DNA from 3 places in the Bradyrhizobium sp. CCBAU 45394 genome. Region 3 is predicted to be linked to each of the others. Evidence: riboswitches for the same ligand, from Rfam matches in the RefSeq annotation. Region 3 holds a riboswitch; each other region holds the start of a gene.

Region 1 (7,496 bases), on a different contig from region 3:
AATTGTCGTACCCCCGACAAGCTTCTGCTTATGCTGATCCAAGGAACAGGCCCAAGACAGATGCAACGAGGCTGCTTTTCCGAGACTGGCGGTCTCCAAAAATGGCTGATGCAGGCGAGACCGTCCGATGCCGACGCGAGTAGCAGTTTTCTTTACATCGGCCGGCTGGGCAGTGGTCTTGGTCGTAATCCTGCTCTATGTGATCTTCGGCCCTGGCTGAGCCTGGTGATTATAAGCAGGACCATAGGTGGCTTGCCGGATCGCGGGTGAGAGTCTGCCGGAATTGTCGCGTGTCCTGAGGCCTAGAGCTCAGGCCCAGCGCATGCCTCGCACCGCAATCTGCCTCTTGAACCACCTCTGTGGGCTTGGCGGATCAACGTGAAGGCATGGATGTTGTCGGCCGCGGTGCGAGCGTTTCTTGGTGCCAGTCGCGCGTTGCCAACATGAGTACGTAGAATACGAGGAGAATTAAGAGGCCGCGCATACCAAAGGTCTTCCCGAAGTGACAATTGTGGAGCGATATCCGGTGCATTTGATGCAGTGATTACGCAGAACTCGACCGAAGCCTTGTATCTGGCGGCAAACGACTAGCCGGCCGCCCCGAAGGTGCCAGCGTCAGCTCAGCAAATCGACCCTGCCGGTGTCGAGCCGATACAGGCCCCCGATGATCTTCAGTCTGTTCTGGTCAACTGCCGCGTTCAGAATCGGCCCCGCCGATTTGAGTTTGTTGACATTATCGACTACATTTTGTCGGGTTGCATTGGCGAACGTGTCACCCGTTTGCTGGCGAGATGCCTTTACCGCAGGCGCAAGCGCAGCGACGAGGGATGAAATGTGCCCCGGCGGCGGCTTATCGTCGTGGAGCGACTTGATCGTGGTGTCTATCGCACCGCAATGATCGTGGCCAAGTACCAGGATCAGCGGCGTGTTCAGCACGGCGACCGCATATTCCACACTGGCGAGCGTGTCATCGTTGGCGAAGTTGCCGGCGAGACGGCAGACAAACAAATCACCAAGTCCGCTGCCGAAGACGAGTTCAGGCGCCACGCGAGAATCGGCGCAGCTCAGAACCGCCGCATATGGATTTTGCCCATCGACCAAGACCTGGCGCTCGCGTTTGAAATCGTCGCCTCGTGAAGTGCCCTGGACATAGCGATCGTTCCCTTCCATCAGCCGCTTCAGCGCAGCATCCGGCGAGAGCAGGTTATCTGGCTTCGGCGGCGCTTTTGCTTCCTTCGCATCGACAACGTTGCCAAGCCGCAGGCAACCCGCCGAAACAGCGAACAGCAACAGCGAGCGCCGCGAAGGCGCGATCTTGGTCGGATAGGACATATTCGGAGAACGGCCTGCATACATGCGGTTCACCTCATCGCGCGGCTTTATGCCACCCGGTGGCTTCGGCTTCTGCTTCGCTGCAGAGCCAGCGGTCACCAGGCTTCTTCGTTATGTCGATTTGTGCGTAACTGAGTTGTCCGGGCAGGTGATAAATGCGCTCGCCTTTGCGGTCCACGGTGCCTTTTATCAGACACTCGGGCGAGGGCGGGTCCGATAGCAGAGTGGATCCGAGCAGGAGCTCCCGAGCGTCGATCGGAATCGAGCTCGCACCGACGATGATCGTCCCCTTGTTGCGGCGACGCCAGTCCCAAGGCGCGATGAACGCCCCCGACCACAGCCCCGCATCGGCTGTGCTCGCCACCAACTCATAGATGGCGTAGTTGGGGTTAGATCGACCCGACGATAGTGCCAAGCCCGAGCGTACCATCCAGGCGTTCACATCCTCGCCTTCGATGAAGCAACTGCCGAGTGACCTCCTGTACTCATCAACTCCTGTGGTATGACAATCCCACGTTCGTCCTTTTGAATGCTTGATAAGCTCGTCGCGAGCAGCTACGCCGCAAGTCCATTTCCGGCCGTGGGCGTCGAGGCAAATCTGATCAGTCTCAGGAGCTTCGATACCTGAGAGCCGAATCTTGGTTTGCTCGATCTCGATCGTATTGCCGTCGAGGATGCGCGGAGCGCCGCTGAGCTTCGCCGCGCAAGCCGGAGAAGTCATGACAGCGAGCAATGCGACCATCATTAGGCGGTGCTTCATCCCGACACTAACCTTTCGATCTTGGTCCATGTTCACGCACGATCCGGCGCCGCCACATTCGACTGCTTGACCGCACCACGTCCGTCGTTGGGCCAGCATCGTTCGAGGTGTGCTTTATGAAAGCTTGGTTGTGATTTCCAACCTACGACCTGACGCTGCGTGAGGTTCAAGCGATTTCTTCCGGTGTGCGTGTCTCGGTATCCTTCGAGCCTCGCCGGTCTCTCTCAGTCGGCGCGCACTGCACCCTGTCGACCTGAGGAGGAGATCCCCATCGCTCGAACTCGCGATGCAGGAGAAAGCCGGACCTCGGAACGCTGTTTCTCACGCGCTTGAACAAAAGCGCCTGTGAATTTTCGGCTGTCGAGCGGAAGTCAGGCGTGGATGAGCGACCTTGCTACGCTTCGTGCCAGCCTGAATCGCTGCAAGATCCGCTCTTTCTGGTACCTGCTCGTGCGGCCAATCTCGGAGCCCCTTGGCCGCGGATTGGGAGCCGCAGTCTCCACACTCGGAATATCTGTCGACAAAATGAACAACTACAGGGGGCCGGCATTCGAAACCGCAGCGCGCGACTGACTGCGTGATCACGCGCAGGAACGTTTCGGCGGGCCGGCCTCCGAAAGCGAATTCGAAATTGACATCGCCGGCCGTCTGCTCGACGGATCCGCTATGTTCGCGAGCGTAAGTGTGAAAGTGCGATGATCCGGAATCCATCCTAAAGCAACTCGAAGAGCGCATCGTGAAGCTCCGATATGCGCAGCAGGCTCGTTCAAGACCACCTCGTCTTCTTCGCTCGCAACGGCTTTTCTGACGGGTCAGTGTTGATATCCGTCTCTCCCAGGCGCTGTGCACAATTAATAAGCTATATCTGTAAACATGCCGATCTTCCGCTGGTCGTCGCTCAATGGAGAACGATCGGCATCGTGGGGGCACACTGCGCGGCTAACCGAATTCGCAACCAGCGACGGCGCCAGGACAGGTGGAGCAGAACAAAAGAAGGGCTTTCCCATCCTTCAAATCCGGATCTATAACGTGCAGACGAATGCGCGCGAGGAAATCTAGACCCGACTCAGTTCGGTCCTCGATGCCTCGCGCACGGCTCCAGGGCTCCTCGCCGGGGGCACTCGGAAAATGACGCGCGGTCAGGGAAGTATGCCGGCGTCCCTAACACCGCCAGGTTCCCGGGTACCCTCTTAACCGAGTTCATCGCAGCACTCGGTCCCGCGTGCCGCCTCGGCGTCGCTATGCTCACGCTCCTGCGGTGCCAGTCAGTCGCGCGATGCGCGGCGCACACGCCGGGTCGGGCTTGGGCCGAGGCATCTCCAGGCCGGTCCCGTGAAGAATGGCATGGAGAGCTGGTCCCCTCGCAGATTGGTGTCCCTCCCGCTGCGTGGGGAGCGGGGGGGCCAACCGGCTCTCGCAAGCTGGCACGCGCGCTGAGCTCGACTCCTCGCCGAAAGAGCCGAGCGCAATCGTGCTTCCCGACTTTTCCGATCACGGGCCGAAGGCTCGCGACTGTTGCGAAGGCGTAGCACCGCGGCTTTAGAGCGCATATGTTTTGCAATTTGGTTTGAGGCGCTCGGCGCCCAAGGAGCTACGGCGCGATCCTACTCCGCGCGACCATTTACCGAGGCCCTTCGCGCCCCTCTAACTCTTCCCATTCCTTTAGCTTTATGCGATTGAACCAGGAGCCAGGAGGAAACGCCGCGATACGCTTGGCAAAGAAGGATTGCGGCTCCCAATCGTGTCCTTCGCTCTTCTCGAAAGTGATGACCCCGTTGTGAGTAAAAAAACGCGGCCCGGGGATATTACAGTTCACCAAAATCAGAACGCGCCACAGACCACCTTTCTCGGTCGGCTTTTCATTCGGCCTCGGCAGATAGTCCACTCCAACAGGCTCAACGATAGTGCAGCGGCCCTGCCGCAGAAGATTGCCGAGCTGGCCTTGCGCGGTGGTCACAAAGTTGAAGTTGGCCGGGTCATGCAGAAAGCGAAGGTTTGCGTCCCTTTCGCCATCCGCGACTTCACTGGCGATCAAGGAGAGCGCCAGGGCACGCCAGCCCAATTCCATCGGCTTGGCATAGGTCGACGCAAGTTCAATCGTCCCGTCGAATGCGATCTTCCAGGTGATAACGTACTGTTCGTCTGATTTATTGGCCCGGTGCCTGGTCCACGAGACGAAAACATATTCATTTCGGTCAACTCCTTCAGCAACGCCCCACGTTCGAGGGACGAAGTTTGCCACCTTCGAGACGTTGGAGATAATTTGTTCTATCGTCTCGCCGTCTTGCGCTCGCCACGTTGACTTGACTCTTTCGACAAGGGCGTTGTCGTTGGCACGAACGCTGTTGCTCGTCGCAGCCAGCCCGACCAGGCAGATCAGCGATCGACCGAGATAAAACCATAGCGCGCGTCTTCCAGACATTTTCTTCATAACCGTCGGCCTAACTGGTTTTTCATCGACACGTCGTTGAAAGCGGGCAACCTTCAACCTGTTATGCGCGAGCGCAATAAGTTAGCGTCGACGCGACGGGGCGACCGATGGTGTCCCGCGCGAGCAGGCGCTCCCCTCTATGTCACGCGCCGCTAACTTCAGTCGCCAGCGACAGCCCGGATTTGCTGTGCTGGACATGCCCAGCAGGAGGGCCTGGGCATGCCGATGACTTGCATTCTTCGTGCCAGGTAACAGACGGAAATTCTTACCGGTTTTGTGTCTTCTTTGTCGACTTTCCGACTTGCACACGTTTCGATCGTTCCATTCAGCCTATCCATCGCGGCTTACCCATCCTCGTCCCGCACCGGGTATTCGACGGCGCAGGGGAACGCTTCGGTGCCAAGTTCCTGATGAGAATTCGGAGCACGTTTGCCGCCATTGAACCGTTTGGTTCGGTTGCAGGAATGTGGGCTTTCGATCTCTGCCATGCCTTTGGGCGCTTGTGGCCACGGGGCCGCGGCGCGTTTGGCGCTCCTTTCGCGATATGCGGCGGCTCCGGAAGTCGAGAGCAGCCTCAGTCAGCTGCGGTTTGCACTCGATGGCCAACGACGCCAAGCCGATCTTTACGCCGAGCATTTGGAGTCTGGCTCGCACCGCAAATCAACATGCTCGCCGGTATGTTGCTGACTTTCGCCAGGTGTCTTAGGCCTATTCAATACGGATCCTGTTGGTCGAGAAGGCGGTTGGATGGCGGACGTGCTCGATGAACCGCTGGGAAGCCGGGACTCGCATCAAATGCGTTCTGCTCGAGGCAGCAGTCCCGACCGCGCAAGCCGCATTTGCCCCTTCCACCGATCTGGCGTGCGGCCCCACGCGCACGCAGCTCCGATGGTCATTCCGACATCGCTGATTGGAGAGCGCTTCTACATCGTGGTCAACGAAAGAGATGCACGTCATTCCCGTAGCAGATGTCGCAGCGTTAGCTTGAGATATAATCTGAGAGGTTGACGGAAGAGTTCTCTTGCCGATAATCCAACTCGTCGAGGTTCTCCGGTTTGCATTTGATCCGGAGCTAAGAGGGAAGCCGGTGAAAATGCCGGCGCTGCCCCCGCAACTGTGAGCGGCGAGCCGCTGTCCAACGATGTCACTGAAGCCTGCGCGGCTTCGGGAAGGCCGGACAGCAGCGATGACCCGCGAGCCAGGAGACCTGCCCCGACATCTATTCGTCCGCGGGCGGGGTGTCCCGGTGGTGCGCTAAGCAGCCGTCGCACGCGCGACTTCCCCTGCCTGCGTCCGCCATGGCCTTTGCCCCCAACATGGGGTTAACGCTATGTCTCTTCTCTCCCTTCCGGTTGCCACGCTCGGAACGCCACGCATGGGTCCAAGGCGCGAGCTCAAACGCGCTCTCGAAAGCTATTGGGCCGGAAAAAGCAGCGAACAGCAGTTGCTCGAGGACGCAGCTGGCCTGCGTGCCGCGAACTGGGCTCGTCAGAATTCTATCGGCGTCACGGTGATTCCATCGAACGATTTCTCGCTGTATGACCAGGTGCTCGACACAAGTGTCATGGTTGGCGCCATCCCGGGCATCTACGCCTCGAAAGCCGAGTCCGTTTCGCTCAAGACGTACTTCGCCATGGCCCGCGGTTCACAATGCGACGACCAGGATGCGAGTTGCGGTCACGGACCGCGCGGATTTGGCGCACCCGCGCAGGAGATGACCAAGTGGTTCGACACCAACTACCACTACATGGTCCCCGAGTTTCACGGGGGACAGACTTTCAGACTGTGCTCTCGCAAGCCGATCGAGGAGTATGAGGAAGCTAAGGCCCTTGGCTTCCAGACCCGCCCTGTCCTGATCGGGCCGGTCACATTCCTAAAGCTCGGCAAGAGTGCCGATCCTGCGTTCCAGCCACTCTCGCTACTGGACGATCTGATACCGGTCTATATCGAGGTCCTGCAGGAATTGGCCAAACGCGGGGCAAAGTGGGTTCAGTTCGACGAGCCCTGCCTGGTTCTTGATCTGGGCGAGGTGGCGCGAAAATCCTTGCTACATGCTTATAACCGGCTCGCGAAGGAGGGGCCGGCCATCAAGATCATGGTTGCCAGCTATTTCGGCGACCTAGGCGACAATCTGGACACCGCCTTGAGCCTTCCAGTTGCCGGACTGCACCTCGATCTGGTTCGAGCGCCAGAGTTATTGGATCAGATCATCGCTGGCGGCCGAAGTGATCTTGTCATGTCTCTCGGTGTCATCGACGGCCGGAATGTATGGCGGTCGAATTTGTCGTCGCTCCGCCAGCGGCTGGAACCCGCGATTGCGAAGCTTGGCAAGGATCGTGTACAGATCGCCCCATCCTGTTCGCTGCTTCATGTGCCGGTCGATGTTGAACTCGAGACCGGACTCGCTTCCGACGTCAAGCGTTGGCTTGCTTTCTCGGTTCAGAAGATGCATGAGCTTGCAACCCTGGCGCGGGCACTCGCAGGCGACCAGAATGCTGCGCTAGCTCTTGCCGAGTCGGAATGTGCCGCGACTGTCCGCCGGACTTCCCCGAAAATCCGTGATGCCAATGTCGCTGTCCGGATGAGAGCGATCGACCAGACCATGCGCCGGCGCGCCAGCCCATTTGCCCGTCGTGTCGAGATCCAAAGCAATCGTTTCGGACTACCGGCTTTCCCTACCACGACGATCGGATCGTTTCCGCAGAGCACAGAGGTCCGGAATGCCCGTGCAGCGCATGCACGAGGCGCGATGAGCGACGAGCAATACGACCGGTTCCTCAAGGAGGAGACTGCGCGCGCCGTACGTTGGCAGGAGGATATCGGTCTTGACGTCCTCGTGCACGGCGAATTTGAGCGCAATGACATGGTGCAGTACTTCGGCGAGCACCTCGCCGGCTTCGCATTTACCACGAACGGATGGGTGCAATCCTACGGCTCGCGCTGCGTCAGGCCACCGATCCTGTTTGGCGATGT
Region 2 (7,496 bases), on a different contig from region 3:
AGCAGTTGCGCCACAACGAGCGCATCCGCGAGACGTTTGGCCGCTACATCGATCCCAAGGTGGTGCAGGGCCTGATCGAACGGCCCGAGGTCGCCATCGACGGCCAGCGCCGGGTGATGACCATCATGTTCTGCGACATGAGTGGCTTCACCTCGATGAGTGAGGGCATGACCCCGCGCGGCCTCGTAAAAGTGATGAACCACTATTTTACGGTGATGTCGGCCCCGATCAGGAGCAATCGCGGCGTCATCGACAAATATATCGGCGATGCCATCATGGCCTATTGGGGCCCGCCCTTCATCGAGGAGGATGAGCCGGCACTCCTTGCCGGCTGTGCCGCCATCGACATGGCCGACCAGGTGCCCGCGCTGCAGAAGCAATTGCCCGATCTGCTCGGCATCCGCGCCATGCCCGTGCCCTGCGACCTGCGCATCGGCATCGCCACCGGCGAGGTCCTCACCGGCAGCATCGGCTCCGAGCTGATGATGAGCTTCACCGTGATGGGCGATGCCGTGAACCTCGCTTCGCGGCTCGAGGCCGTCAACAAGGTCTACGGCACCCGCATCCTGATCTCGCAGACGACGGCGGATGCGGTCGGTGAGCGCCTCGAATTGCGCGAGATCGATCGTCTAGCGGTCGCCGGCCAGAGCGCGCCCCAGGCGATCTTCGAGGTGATGGCGAGGGCCGGCGTGCTCACCGCCGCGCAGGACGGCTTGCGCACGCTCTATGCCGAAGGTCTTGCCGCCTATCGCGCCCGCCGCTTCGACGAGGCCCGCGCCGCCTTCAACGCGGCGCTCGAAGCCGTCCCCGGCGACGGTCCCTCGCGCGCGCTGCTCGCCCGCATCGCGCAGTTCGAGGTCAATCCGCCGGACGAGAGGTGGGACGGTGCCTGGCGGCTGGAGCAGAAGTAAGCCGCCGCGGGAAAAATTGTTTCTACTCGATAACGATGTTCGCCGTGACCTATTTCCCAGGCTTAGGTTGATCGTCCTTGAGGCGTTTGATGGGGACACGCCGATGACAGAACTTGAGGACAGGCTGGAACGGTTCGAGACGCTCACGGCCGAATGCGAGCTGATCGCCAAGCTCGCCACCGACAGCACCAAGCGCGAATTCTATCTCAAGCTCGCCGAGCACTATTATCAGCTTGCGCGCGAGACGCGGGCTGCGGTCGCGACCAGCGCTGCGGCCTGAAGGCGGCTGCAATCCGTTCTTAACATTTGGCACGCATCCTTTGACGGGAGCGAGCGTCGCGATTCGCGATGGCTCGCAGTGGGAATGCCGGGACTCGCTGCAATGCAACGTGTCTCGCTGATGTTGCTTTGCCGGTGCTTTTTCGGGGCAATCCCATGCGTCTGCTTGCGGTCCTCATCCTCGCGCTCATGACAGCGGCCTGCAACCAGGAGCAGGACATCACCGGCTCGACCGCAGCCTGCCCCGTGCGGAACTACAGCTCCTACAACCCCCGCGACATGAACCAGTGCGTGGCCGCCTGCAAGGCATGCGACCATGGCAACACGGTCACCTGCACCACGTCCTGCACGCTCAAGGGCGCGCACTGAGCGGCCAGCGGTTTGCAGAAGCTTGGGGGCCGGGATCGCCGGCCCTCTTGGGCATTGAGGGGTTGACGGTGTCGGGGCACCGGAACGATTCACCTGACATAATCATTGGTAGGAGCAGGCAGGACGCGGAGTCGGATGGAATGGGTATGCTCGATCCCGGCCGGTTTCTGGTGTCGTGCTCGCAGTGCGACGCGTGGCCGATGGCGGCCAACGTCAAACGCTCGAGCTGGTCGACGTCCCCGAGCGAGGTCCGCTTCGTGTGTCCGCGCTGTCGCCGCGAGGAGACCGCGATCATCTCCGCTTCGGGCGAATTGACGCCGATCCGGCGCATCGACATCCCGCCGCGCGACGTCACGGTGGCCTGGGCTCAGGCACAGCGCCAGAGAGGGCGGGCGTAGGCGGCCGCTCTATTGCGCGATCCCGTGTCGGAACACGGGCGATCGTCGGGCGTTTCCGCCCCAACATCACGTATCGAGGCCGGGCGAATGATCAGCGCGCATTTCGACACCCGTACACGGATCAACATGAAGCTGGCGCTGGATCGGATTTGCCGCAATCGGCCCAGGGGCGAGGATCATGGGTTCCGCAGGTCGGTCGCCGAGAACATCGTCCGCTGCGCGCTCGCGGGCCGAACCGGCATCGGTCAGCTTGTCGATGCCGGTGAGCGGGCGGTGGTCACGACGCGCGCGGTGCCGAAGCCTGACTGATTGTGTTTGCCTCGCGTTTGCAGCTCATCGTTCAACCGGTCGATTGACTCTCCGTACGGCCGCCTCGTAGATTGATCGGTGACGGTTCTCCGCACGGAGATCAAAAGGGAACGTGGTGCGAGATTGTCCCAACGCCGGGATTGTCCCAACGCCACGGCTGCCCCCGCAACTGTAAGCGGTGAATCTTTCGTCATATGCCACTGGGAATCTCGGTCCTGGGAAGGCGACGTAAGGTAACGACCCGCGAGCCAGGAGACCTGCCGTCAGCCGTGGTCACACGCGAAGATGTCGGTCGGGGAGTACAGGCATTAGCTTCACCGGAGCAATCGATTGCTCCGCCGTAAAGCCTCGTTCGCTGTGACGTGCCACTGACGTCATGCCGAGGTTACAACTGTGTCCCGTATTGTCTCTGCCGCCAGGCGCCTTCGCGCCGGCATCGTTGCTGCCGTTTTCCTCCATGCGATCGATCTCCCCACAGCTTTCGCGCAGCAAGCCGCCGCCGAGCAGCTGCCGCCGGTCGAAGTGACCAGGCCCGACGATCAGAACCGCACACGCGCCAGGGCGATCGGCGATGGCGACACGGCGAGGCTGCGAGCCCCGAGCGGAGCGCCGGCAGGCAATGGCGCCGGCTCGTCCGGCTCCGGCGACGAGGCGGTCGCCGGCAACGGAGGCATCGTCGGGGCCGCCGCGACCGTCATCACGGCCGCGGATATCGCACATGCGCCCTCGCAGACGCTTGCCGAGATCATCGCGACGCAAGTCCCGGGTGCCCAGATCACGACGCTCTATGGCGGCCAGATCGGCGCGAAGACCAGCGTCGACCTGCGCGGCTTCGGCGCGTTTGCCACTGCCAATTCGCTGGTGCTGATCAACGGGCGGCGGCTGAACGACATCGACATCGCGCAGGTGGACCTCTCCACTGTCCCGCTCAATTCCATTGAGCGTATCGAGATCACGCGCGGCAATGCCGGCGCGGTGCTCTATGGGGACAATGCGGTCGGCGGCGTGATCAACATCATCACCAGGAACGGCGTCGGCGGGCCGCCCGTTGCCGCGCGCATCGAGGCCGGCTTCGGCTCGTTCGACACCAGGCTTGGCAATGTCTCGACGTCGCTCAATTCCGGTCCGTGGTCGACCTCGTTCTACGGCAATGCCGTCAAGACAGACGGCTACCGCGACAACAATCGCCTTGTCCAGGAGAATGGCGTCGGCAACCTGAACTACACGACATCAGACCTGACTGCTTTCGTCACCGTTACCGGCGACAATCAGGAGCTGCGATTGCCGGGCGGCCGCACCGTCGATCCGTCCATCGGCGTCGACGAGCTCGCGACCAACCGACGGGGCACCAGCACACCCTTCAACTACGCCAACCAGCAGGGCTTTGGCGCGACGGCCGGCTTCACGAACACCCTGGCCAACGGCATCGATCTCATCGTGGACGGCGGTGTGCGCGACAAGAAGCAGCAGAGCGCGTTCTTCTCCGGCCCAGCGCCGGTTCCCGCGTTGTTCACGTCCACCTATGTCGATGCCGATCTGACGACATGGTCGATCACGCCGCGGCTCAGCGTGAAGGGCTTGCTGCTGGGGATGCCGTCGCAACTGCTGACCGGCCTCGATTATTACGATGCGAGCTTTCAGCAGAACCGCGGCGCCGGCCAGGGGCTTGCGCCCTGGCACAATTACGATCTCAGGCAGCAGACGGTTGCGGGCTATTTTCAGCACACATTGGGTGTGGCGCCGACGACGGACGTCTCCTATGGCGTGCGGGTGCAGAGCGTCAGTCTCTCGGCGCGCGATCATTTTGACGCCGCAGCTCCGTTCAACACCGACATCGGCGCGCTCCCGCTCAGGAGCGACGAGACCCAATATGCGCTGCATCTCGGTGCCGAGCATCGCCTCAATGACATGGTCTCGCTGTTCGGCCGCGCTGCGCGCGCATTCCGCACGCCGGATGTCGATGAGCGTGTGTCGTCGGGGCCGTCCTTCGATCCCTTTACCTTCGCGCCGATCCCGCAAACCTTCCAGCTCAAGACCCAGACCTCGCAGGATGTTGAGGGCGGGCTGCGCATCAAGGGAGGCGGGCTGCAATTGCAGAGCAGCCTCTATCTGATGGACCTCGCCAACGAGATCCACTTCAGTCCGATCCTGTTCTACAACACCAACCTCGATCCGACCCGTCGTTACGGCTCGGAGACCAGCCTGTCCTATCGCGTCAACGGCTCTCTGCTCCTGCGCTCCGGCATGGCCTATACAAGGGCCGTGTTTCGCGAGGGCGTCTGGGCCGGCAACGACGTGCCGCTGGTGTCGCGCTACACCGCGAGTGCAGGCGTCACTTGGAACATCTGGCAGAACTATGTGGTGCTCGACGCCACCGCGCGCTTCTGGAGCGAGCGGCGCATGGACAATGACCAGGCGGGAACACAGCGGCCGATCCCAGCCAATGGCACGATCGACCTCAAGCTCAGCGGTCAGTACGAGCGCTACTTCTGGTCTTTGAGCGTCAACAACGTGCTGAACGCGCTCTACTACGACTATGCGATCGCAAGCACCTTCACGGACGGCCGCTTCAGTGCCTATCCGCTGCCCGGCCGCACCTATCTGCTCAAGGCCGGCGCCAATTTCTGATCAAGGCTCTGACCGCGACGGGGGCTGTCATAGGCCCCCGAATGGACTAGAATTCGAAAAGAAGGAGATCACTCATGGCTCTCAGCACCCTGCCGCCTTACGCCGACCGTTTCCGGCTCCATCCGGTCGCGCCGCGCCTTGCATCGATGTTCTGCTTTGCGCTGCTGGCGGTGTCATGCGCGCTCGCAAGTCTTGCGCTCGCCTGCGCAACGCCCTTTGCGGCCTTCGCGGTCGTCGCGGCCGCGATGTTGCCGCTGCGGCCGGCACTGCTCGTCGTCAGCGGCGCGTGGCTCGTGAACCAGAGCATCGGCTTCGGCGTGCTGCACTATCCCGTTGCCGGCAGCACGATCGCCTGGGGCATTGTCATTGGCGCTGCTGCACTCGTCGCGACCGCGGCCTCCTCCGCCGCGCTCCGTGCGCTGGCGCATGGCCGCACGCCCCTGATGCTGGCGATCACATTCGTCCTCGCCTACGCGGCCTATGAGCTCGTGCTGCTCGCTGCGACGCCGGTCCTCGGCGGAGAGGGCGCCTTCACCGCGGCCATCGTGGCGCGGATTGGACTGACCGGCGCCGTCTGGCTCGCCGGCCTCGTCGCCGCCTGCGAGATCGTCCGCCTGGTCGATCCGTTCGGGCGCAAGGGCGCGATGTCGGCCTGAGCGGCCCTCTGAAAGCCCCGGATGGGAGCGCAGTGAAATCCGGGCTACGAGATCTTGCGTTGCCCGACGGGCAAAACACCCCCGCGGTCGGTCAATCCGCTTGCGCAAAAATATTCCACTTTGCCGAAATTCTGATTTGCCGTATGTGTTGCCCATCCCGGCTTGATCTTGAGGGGCGATCTTGTGTCGTCACGTGTCGCGAGCCGGGCTTGCGGTGGACGCGGCAGCGTCGGGTACGAGAGGCCAAGGGCAGGGCGGATTGCTCTCCGTGAGCCCAGGACTTCGTGCTGGATGAGCGACGCTGTCAGGTTCGTCTCGCCTGTAAGTTTCCGGCTCCGTCGACAGGGCTGGGAAAACTGCGGCGAAATGGCGGGCCGTGCGTACGGCAAAACCGTGGGGTCCTGGCCGGCGTTGCTACGGTCAAGCTCTTGCGGATGCGGCAGTCGCGTCAACCGGCGCGGTGCCGGCGACTTTCGCGAGAGTGAGGGAGGCCAGAACGAACTCGGCTCCCGGGAGAGCACGGCATAAGCCGTCCAACCACTGCGCAGGGAAGGCCGAGGGATTGGCTACACCTGTATGCTGCTGTGCGGTTTCTCTGCGCTTGCTTTCGCGCAGCAGACCGCGGGTGCCGTCGGGCACCCGGCCTTCCCTGCGCCCTCTCGATTGGGAGTGTGGAGCGATCAAGCAAAGCTCGGGCGAAATCCGCCGCGAGGATGCGAAGGCGTGTCTGCGATTTACGATGCGAGTTGGAGGATGACGCCGATGCATCTCGCTCCGTCATTGCGAGCGCAGCGAGGCAATCCAGAATCCGTCAGCGGAAAGACTCTGGACTGCTTCGCTGCGCTCGCCACGACCATGTGGAGAGTGCGTGTCCACTGCCGGGGATGGCGGGCTTGGTGATGTCGACAGCGACTCACTCCAAGGTGTGGTGCGTGATCGGGCGCGTCGTACCCGCCTGGAAATCTCAGGTTGTGGATTGTCATCTTCGCGGGGGTATCCCAGTAGGCCGATCCGTGTCTTCCCGGTAACGAATGTGCCATCCACGCAACACTCCTTCCGGATTAAGCCCTCATCGTCAGCCGTTCGCATCACCGCCGCTTTTTAGCCACACCCGAACATGAATAAAATTGCTCGAATGTTTTAGGGGCAGCGGCGGTCCTCGAGGCGAACGGGAAATCCCAAGGTCGATTCAAATCTTGGGTCTGATTTTTCGGGTCTGAAAGGGTTGGCCGGGGAAACTGGTTTGCGATGAACGCAAAGACCAACATCAAGCAGAGGCTGCCGAGCCGTCACGTGACGGAAGGCCCTGCGCGCGCGCCCCATCGGTCCTACTTCTACGCCATGGGTCTGACGACGGAGCAGATCCACCAGCCCTTCGTCGGCGTCGCCTCCTGCTGGAACGAGGCCGCGCCCTGCAACATCGCTTTGATGCGCCAGGCGCAGGCGGTGAAGAAGGGCGTCGCGCATGCCGGCGGCACACCCCGCGAATTCTGCACCATCACCGTGACCGACGGCATCGCCATGGGCCATGACGGCATGCGCTCCTCGCTGCCGTCGCGCGAATGCATCGCCGATTCCGTCGAGCTGACCGTCCGCGGCCATGCCTATGACGCCCTCGTCGGCCTTGCCGGCTGCGACAAGTCGCTGCCGGGCATGATGATGGCGATGGTTCGCCTCAACGTGCCCTCGATCTTCATCTATGGCGGCTCGATCCTGCCCGGCAACTTCCGCGGGCAGCAGGTCACCGTGCAGGACATGTTCGAGGCCGTCGGCAAGCACTCGGTCGGCGCCATGTCGGACGAGGATCTCGACGAGATCGAGCGCGTGGCGTGCCCCTCGGCGGGTGCCTGCGGCGCGCAGTTCACGGCCAACACCATGGCGACCGTCTCGGAAGCCATCGGCCTTGCGCTGCCTTACTCGGCCGGTGCTCCGGCACCGTATGAAAT
Region 3 (7,496 bases):
TGCTCGAGCCGGCCGAGCGCGCCGGTCGGCTTCGTCAGTTGCGCCTGCCGCACGATCGCCGCCTCGCGATGGACCGCGGAGATTTCGGGGCACTTATGGTAGACCCATTCGGGGAGCATGCTGCCTCGCTTACGGCCTGCGCTTGAGAATGTAGCAGTCCATGATCCAGCCGTGCCGCTCGCGCGCCTCCTGCCGCAGCGCGGCGATGCGCGGGCCCACCTCGGCCAGCGCGCCGGACATGATGATCTGATCGGGCATGCCGAGATAGGCACCCCACCAGATCTGGAGCCCGGCCGGATCGAGCGACTGAAACGCCGTGCCGCCATCGAGCATCACGACCACGGTGTCTGCGCTTACCGGCCAGCCGCCTTCACGCAAGCGGCGGCCTGTCGTGACCAGAAAGGGCTCGCCGATGTCGTTGAGCGGCAGCGCATGCGCCGCGCACAACGCCTGGATCGACGTGATACCGGGGATGACCTCGATTGTCGGCAAGGGATCGAGCCGGCGCGCAATACGCAGCGAGGAATCGTAGAGCGACGGATCGCCCCAGATTAGCAGCGCGACCCTGCCATCCCCTTCGAGATGGCTCGTGATGGTCTGCGACCATTTCGCGGCGACCGCATCGTGCCAATCGTCGACGCCCTTGCGGTAGTCCGCCTCGCCTGCGTCGCGCACGGGAAGATCGAACTCGGCGATGCGCGTCTTGTCGCTGGTCAGCACATCCGCGCAGATCGTCCGCCTGAGATCGGCGAGATCGGACTTTGCGCTCCCCTTGCGCGGGATCAGGACGAGATCGGCCGCGTTGATGGCGCGGGTCGCGGCGTGCGTGAGCTGCTCGGGATCGCCGCAACCGATGCCTATCAGGGAGAGCGTGAGCATCGCGTTCGCGAAGGGCGGCCATCACGGCCGCCCTTTCGCTTGTCTCTCAGGCCGCGTTGTGCAGGCGCGGGGTGACGAGGCCGGGCGCGGTGACGCCGCGCAGCGACTTCGCCAGCGCCAGCACGGCGAGATCGGCCAGCGGCTCGATCACGATGACGAGCGCATAGGAGGCCGCGAAGGTCGCGATGTTGACGAGGTTGGTCATAGCAAAACCGGAGCCATAGAGCGCCCAGAACGCCACCCAGCCGATGACGCCGGCCTGATAGGTCGTCGAAAGCGCCAGCGCCTGGCGATACCTGAGATCGACATAGGCGGTGTTGCGGGCAATGATCCGCGTGGCGATCGCCTGGATCGCGAACAGCGGCACCAGCAGCGTGGTGACGTTCATGCCGTATTGCGGCAGGTCGGCCGGCTCGAAGAGCACGCCCTGGAACAGCAGGCCGAGCGCGAGGCCGAAGGCCGCGGGGGCAGCACCGAACAGCAGGAACAAGGTCGAGCCGAGGATGAAGTGCACCTCGGACACGCCGACCGGGAAGTGCGGCAAGATCTCGAAGAAGGTGAAGACGAGGCCGGTGGTGGCGAGGGTCCGCGCCGCGAACGACGTGATGCCCTGTTCGCGCACGGTCTCGGCCGCGAGCTTCAGCGCAACGCCGCCTGCGGCGATGCCGGTTGCGTAACTCAACACGAGCTTGGCGCCCGTCACGATCCCGGGTTCGATATGCATGGCTCAGTCCTTTCCTGCCGTCACACCCGACGGCCTTGGCCTCAAAACATGCACGGCCGGTCTCCTGGCTCGCGGTTCACTGGGGATCTCCGGCCTTCCCGGACCTTGCGATCCAGTGGCGGTTCGGAGCCCCTCACCGCTTACAGTCGCGGGGGCGGCTGGGGTTTTGGGCGCCGCAACTGGGTCCGCCCATCCCCATTCCCGATTATGCTCCGGCGCTTTGCGCCACCTCGAGCACCATGCTTGTCCTGTGTGCCCCTTTCACGCAGCCTGCGTCAAGGGCCGAACGGCGGCGGTCGCCGTCATGACGGGTATTCTCCCGCCAGTGCGCCGAACAGGATCACGGCGGCCGTCGAGGCAGCCCCGCCCCGCGCAAGCTGCTCGGCAAGCTCGGCAATCGTGGTGCGGACCAGCCGCTCGTCGGGGCGGCCGAGGGATTCGGCGAACAGCGCCGGGGTGGTCGGCGCGAGGCCGTGCGCGATCAATTTTGCGGCAAGCGCCGGAAAGGTGCGGCGGCCCATATAGACCACGGTGGTCGCCTCCGGATCGGCCAGCGCCGCCCAGTTCAGGTTTTGCGGCAGCTCGCCGGTGACGTCGGCTCCGGTCACGAACTGCACCCGGCGCGAGGTGTGGCGCCGCGTCAGGGGCATGCCGGCTTGCGCAGCGGCCACGCAGGCCGAAGTGACGCCGGGAACGATCTCGTAGCCGATGCCGGCCGCGCGCAGCGTTTCGAGCTCCTCCTCGAGCCGTCCGAAGATGCCGGCGTCGCCCGACTTCAACCGCACCACGCGCGCGCCAGTCGCGGCATAATCGACCAGCAGGCGGTTGACGTGATGCTGCTTGGTCGAGGGCCGCCCGGCCCGTTTCCCGACCGCAACGAGATTGGCGCCGGGACGGGCGAGATCGAGAATCGCGCCGGACGCGAGGTCGTCATAAAGCACGACATCGGCCTCGCGCAGCCGCGCGGCACCCTTGAGCGTGAGAAGCTCGGGGTCGCCGGGACCGGCGGAGATGAAGGAGACAAAACCGCTCACCGGTCCTCCGCGATCAGATGGAAGAACGTGCCGGTGGCATTGCCTCGGCGCGAACCGGTCTCGGCGATGACCGCACCGGTCGCGTCGTGCACCACCGCGAGCGGCATGTCGGGCTGGGCGGCAATCGTCGAATAGTGGAATTCGTGGCCGCGCAGGCGCGCGCCGGGGCTATGTCCCGGCATCGGTGCGGCGAGTTCGGCGAGACGATAGCCCAGATGCATGCGGCGTTTGGCAAAGCTCGTCTCCAGGCCGAGCAGGCCCGCCATCTCATGGCGGACACCGTCGGCGTCGGTCAAAGCGGTTCCGAGCACCATATAGCCTCCGCATTCACCGTGCACCGGTCGTGTCTCGGCGAAGGCGCGCAAGCCGCTGCGAAAGCGCGCGTTGGCGGCGATCTTCCCGGCATGAAGCTCGGGATAGCCGCCGGGCAGCCAGCAGACATCGGCGCTCGCGTCGGGCGCCTCATCGGCAAGCGGCGAGAAGGTCGAGATGTCGGCACCAGCCGCGCGCCAGGCTTCCAGCATATGCGGATAGACGAATGAGAATGCCGCATCGCGGGCAAGCGCAATGCGCTGCCCGGGCGGCGTCACGTTCAGGCCGTTCGCAGCCGGTTGCAGCGCCCAGGCGGCCGCCGATTGCAGCACCGCATCGAGATCGACATGCTCGGCGACGAAACGCGCGGCCTCGTCGATCAGTTTTCCGATCTCCGCCTGCTCCTCGGCCTGCACCAGGCCGAGATGCCGCTTCGGCAGGCTGATCTCGGCATGGCGCGGCAGCGCGCCGAACACGGCGATGCCGGCGTCGTTAAGCGCGCGCCGTACGAGGTCTTCATGGCGCGGGCTGGCAACACGATTGAGCACGACACCGGCAAGGCGCACACCCGGTCGGTAGTCGCGAAGACCCGCAGCGATCGCCGCCGCCGTCTGCGCCTGTCCCGAGGGATCGATCACCAGCAGCACCGGCCAGCCCAGCATCTCCGCAATGTCGGCGGTGGCGCCTGTGCCGGAGACGCCACGCGCGGCGACGCCGTCGAACAGACCCATCGAGCCCTCGGCAAGCACGACATCGGCGTCGGCGCCGCGGCCGACGAGATGCGCGATTCCCCCGCGATCCATCGCCCAGCTATCGACGTTGACGGAAGCGCGGCCCGTCGCAGCGGCATGGAAGGCGGGATCAATATAGTCGGGCCCGCTCTTGAAGCACTGCACGTTCAGTCCGCGATTGCGCCAGGCGCGCGCGAGCGCCAGCGTCAGCGTCGTCTTGCCGACGCCGGAGGCGGGCGCGGAGATGACGAGCCCTGCCGGCATCAGGAGGCCTCCGGAAAGCGTGGCTCGGCGCCGACCGGCCGATAGCGGCGGTCGTAGTCGGCGGCATAGAGGCGGCTCTCGTCGAAATCCGCGGCGCCAAGCGTCTTGCCGACCAGAATGAGCGCGGTGCGTTCCATCTCGGCGCCGACGGCGGCATCGAGCGTCGCAAGCGTGGCGCGGACGATGCGCTGGTCCGGCCAGCTCGCGCGCCAGACGATGGCGACCGGGCAATCCGCGCCGTAGTGAGGCAGCAGCTCCGCAATCACCTGGTCGAGCAGATGGATCGACAGATGGATGGCGAGTGTCGCACCGGTCGCAGCGAAAGCGGCGAGCTTCTCCCCTTCGGGCATCGCACTGGCGCGGCCCGGCGTACGCGTCAGCACCACGGTCTGAGCGAGCCCCGGCAAAGTCAGCTCCACCTCGAGTGCCGCGGCGGCGGCCGAGAAAGACGGAACGCCGGGCGTCACGGTGAAGGGAATGTCAAGCGTACGGAGACGGCGGAGCTGCTCGCCCATCGCCGACCAGATCGAGAGATCGCCGGAATGCAGCCGCGCGATGTCCTTGCCGTCCGCATGCGCGGCGGCGATCTCCGCGATGATCTCGTCAAGCGACAACGGCGCGGTGTTGACGATCCGCGCGCCCGGCGGGCAATGCGCCAGCACGCCCTCAGGCACCAGCGAGCCGGCATAGAGGCAGACCGGACAGGCGGCGATCAGATTGCGCCCGCGCAAAGTCAGCAGATCGGGAGCGCCCGGCCCGGCACCGATGAAATGCACCGTCATGCGCCGTCTCCTTCCGCGATCGCGGCCGTCGCGGTGCGGTCCTGCGAGACCACCCGCGTCGCAATCAATCGCGCACGAGGGCCGGCCGCGGCGAGCGCCGCGGCCTCGGCGACCGATCCGGTCCCGAACTTTTCCGCGATGAGCCTGGACTGCGTCGGCGTGTCGATGCCGGCCAGCACCTCGGGCGATACCGCCTTGATCGGCACACCGCATTCGCGCGCGAGCTGCTGCAGCGCTTCTGCATCGGCCTTGTCGCTGACGGTCGCCACCGCCGCAAGGCCTTCTGCGCCGCCCGCTGCCAGCAGCGCCTCTCGCAACGAGGCCAGCGTGACATCCTCCCTGAATCCGAGCCCGGCGACCTTCATCGGACCGCACTCCACTGCAACACGGGACGCGCCGCCTCCCAGGACCGGTAGCGGCCGAGCGGGCCGGCATGGGCGATCTCGACCCGCATCAACTCGCCGCCGTGGCGTTGGTGCAGTTCGCCAAGCAGCGCTTCCGTCTCCAGCGTCACGGCATGTGCAACGAGCCGTGTGCCTGCCCCGATGCGCGACCAGATAGCGTCGAACATCGCGCTATCGAGACCACCGCCGATGAAGACAGCATTCGGCGCGTCCAGCCCGGCGAGAGCTTCGGGCGCACGGCCCGTGACAACAGCGATCCGATGCGCCAATCCGAACGCCGCCGCATTGCTGCGGATATTCGCGGCGCGAGCCTCGCGCATCTCGATTGCCGTCGCCGTCCCGCCGCAAAGCGCCCACTCGACCGAGATCGAACCCGATCCGGCGCCGATATCCCACAACCGTTCGCCCGGGCGTGGTGCCAGCGCCGAAATCGCGAGCGCACGCACCGGCCGCTTGGTGATCTGGCCGTCATGAGCGAAGAGATCGTCGGGAAGTCCCGCGCTGCGAGGAATGCCCTGAGCTCCCTTCGCCTCCACGGCCACCGCGACCAGGTTTCCGGCGAGATCGCCAGTAAAACCATCGGCACGATGTTCCGCAATGCTTTCGCGTGGCCCGCCGAGCGCGGCGAGAGTCCAGAATTCCGAGGCGCCCCATCCGCGCTCGCCCATCCACTTTGCAAGGTCGCCTGCGGCCTTGCCGTCGCGCACGAGGCAAATGATGCGCGCGCCAGGCGCAAGGTGTGGCACGAGGCGCTCGAAGGGCGCGGCGTGGAGACCGAGGCAGACGACGGATTCAAGACGCCAGCCGAGCCGCGCAGCGGCGAGCGAGAATGTCGACGGCGCCGAATGTGCGACCCACTCACCCGCCTCAAGCTTCTCGGCAAGGCTTGCGCCGGCGCCGTGCCAGAACGGATCGCCGGAGGCCAGCACCGCGGTCGGCCGGCCGCGGCGGCTGAGCACGACCTCCGCATCGAACGGCACCGGCCACGGGTGGCCGCGCCCGGTCACACCGGCAAGCGCGAGATGACGCTCGCCGCCGAAGACGGTTTCGGCCTCACGCAGCGCCTTTCGGCTTGCGTCCGACAGCCCGGCAAGGCCATCTTCGCCGATACCGATGATGGTCAGCCAGGGATCAGCCATGACACGCGCCCTCATTCTGGGCGGAACGAGCGATGCGAGCCAGCTCGCGGCGGAGATCGCGCGCACCGGCATGGATGCCGTCTATTCCTATGGCGGCCGCACCCGTGCGCCTGCCGACCAGCCGCTGCCGACCCGCATCGGCGGCTTCGGCGGCCTGAGCGGCCTTGCCGATTACATTCGCCGTGAAGGCATCACGCATGTGATCGACGCGACGCATCCTTTCGCTGCCGAGATGAGCCGCAACGCCGTCGCGGCATGCGCGGAAACCGGCACGCCGTTGATCGCGCTCGAACGCACCCCCTGGGCTAAAACACCCGGTGACAACTGGATCGAGGTCGGCGACGTCGATGCAGCGGTCGCCGCTCTGCCCGAGTCGCCGGCAAACGTGTTCCTCGCCATCGGCCGCCAGCACATCGCGCCGTTCGGGAATAAACCGCAGCACGCCTACACACTGCGCTTCGTCGATCCGCCCGAAGCGCCGCTGCCCTTCCCGGCTGACGTGATCGTGTCGCGCGGACCGTTCACGCTTGATGGCGAGCTGGAGATGCTGCGTACGCGCGGCGTCATATGGATCGTCGCCCGCAATTCCGGCGGCGATGGCGCGCGCGCCAAGATCGACGCGGCCCGCACGCTCGGCCTGCCCGTGATCATGATCGCGCGGCCGGAGTTGCCCGAGCGCCAGCGGGTCGAGAGCGTGGCCGAGATCATGCAGTGGCTTGGTCATCGCACCTGCCTCGGCGCATAGATCCAGCGGCCGACACGGCGCGTCTGCGAGTTGCCGACGATCACCAGCGTTCGCATGTCGGCCATCTCGGGCCGCGCCGCGTTGAGCGTGACGGTCTCGATCGTCTCGTCGGATGCGCTGATCGCGCGCGCGAAGATCACGAGCCGCTCGCCGCAGCCGGCGTCCTTCAGCACGGCCAGCGCGCGGCCAAATCCTTCCGGCCGGCTCGCCGAACGCGGATTGTACAGAGCGATCGCGAAATCCGCTTCCGCGGCCAGCCGCAGGCGCTTCTCGATCAGCGCCCATGGCTTGAGATTGTCGGAGAGATTGATCGCGCAGAAATCATGGCCGAGCGGCGCGCCGGCACGCGCGGCCGCCGCCAGCATCGCAGTGATGCCGGGCAGCACGCGGATCGGGAGCTCGCGATATTGCGGCGCCTGCTCGAGCGCCTCGAACACGGCCGATGCCATCGCGAAGACGCCAGGATCGCCGGAGGAGACGAC

The links. Region 3 has a riboswitch for cobalamin ahead of WN73_RS30755 (energy-coupling factor ABC transporter permease). Riboswitches for the same ligand answer to the same signal wherever they lie in the genome.
Region 1: it holds a riboswitch for cobalamin, as region 3 does, so the genes downstream of both, metE (5-methyltetrahydropteroyltriglutamate--homocysteine S-methyltransferase) here and WN73_RS30755 (energy-coupling factor ABC transporter permease) in region 3, are expected to answer to the same signal.
Region 2: it holds a riboswitch for cobalamin, as region 3 does, so the genes downstream of both, WN73_RS40690 (TonB-dependent receptor) here and WN73_RS30755 (energy-coupling factor ABC transporter permease) in region 3, are expected to answer to the same signal.

The regions. Positions count from the first base shown of each region.
Region 1 covers NZ_LBIX01000119.1:1,366-8,861, reverse strand. Annotated here, with positions in the region: gene WN73_RS12575 (carbonic anhydrase) at 616-1,356, opposite strand; gene WN73_RS12570 (thermonuclease family protein) at 1,367-2,077, opposite strand; gene WN73_RS12565 (nodulate formation efficiency C protein) at 3,714-4,580, opposite strand; cobalamin riboswitch at 5,550-5,752, shown strand; gene metE (5-methyltetrahydropteroyltriglutamate--homocysteine S-methyltransferase) at 5,854-7,496, shown strand, end outside.
Region 2 covers NZ_LBIX01000176.1:681,246-688,741, reverse strand. Annotated here, with positions in the region: gene WN73_RS40715 (adenylate/guanylate cyclase domain-containing protein) at 1-911, shown strand, start outside; gene WN73_RS40710 (hypothetical protein) at 1,015-1,191, shown strand; gene WN73_RS40705 (hypothetical protein) at 1,347-1,559, shown strand; gene WN73_RS40700 (hypothetical protein) at 1,700-1,957, shown strand; gene WN73_RS40695 (hypothetical protein) at 2,045-2,266, shown strand; cobalamin riboswitch at 2,332-2,545, shown strand; gene WN73_RS40690 (TonB-dependent receptor) at 2,660-4,894, shown strand; gene WN73_RS40685 (hypothetical protein) at 4,969-5,550, shown strand; gene ilvD (dihydroxy-acid dehydratase) at 6,799-7,496, shown strand, end outside.
Region 3 covers NZ_LBIX01000172.1:247,305-254,800, reverse strand. Annotated here, with positions in the region: gene cobT (nicotinate-nucleotide--dimethylbenzimidazole phosphoribosyltransferase) at 1-119, opposite strand, end outside; gene cobF (precorrin-6A synthase (deacetylating)) at 130-879, opposite strand; gene WN73_RS30755 (energy-coupling factor ABC transporter permease) at 926-1,603, opposite strand; cobalamin riboswitch at 1,641-1,855, opposite strand; gene cobA (uroporphyrinogen-III C-methyltransferase) at 1,906-2,637, opposite strand; gene WN73_RS30745 (cobyrinate a,c-diamide synthase) at 2,634-3,944, opposite strand; gene cobM (precorrin-4 C(11)-methyltransferase) at 3,944-4,726, opposite strand; gene WN73_RS30735 (cobalamin biosynthesis protein) at 4,723-5,091, opposite strand; gene cbiE (precorrin-6y C5,15-methyltransferase (decarboxylating) subunit CbiE) at 5,088-6,269, opposite strand; gene WN73_RS30725 (cobalt-precorrin-6A reductase) at 6,268-7,014, shown strand; gene cobJ (precorrin-3B C(17)-methyltransferase) at 6,990-7,496, opposite strand, start outside.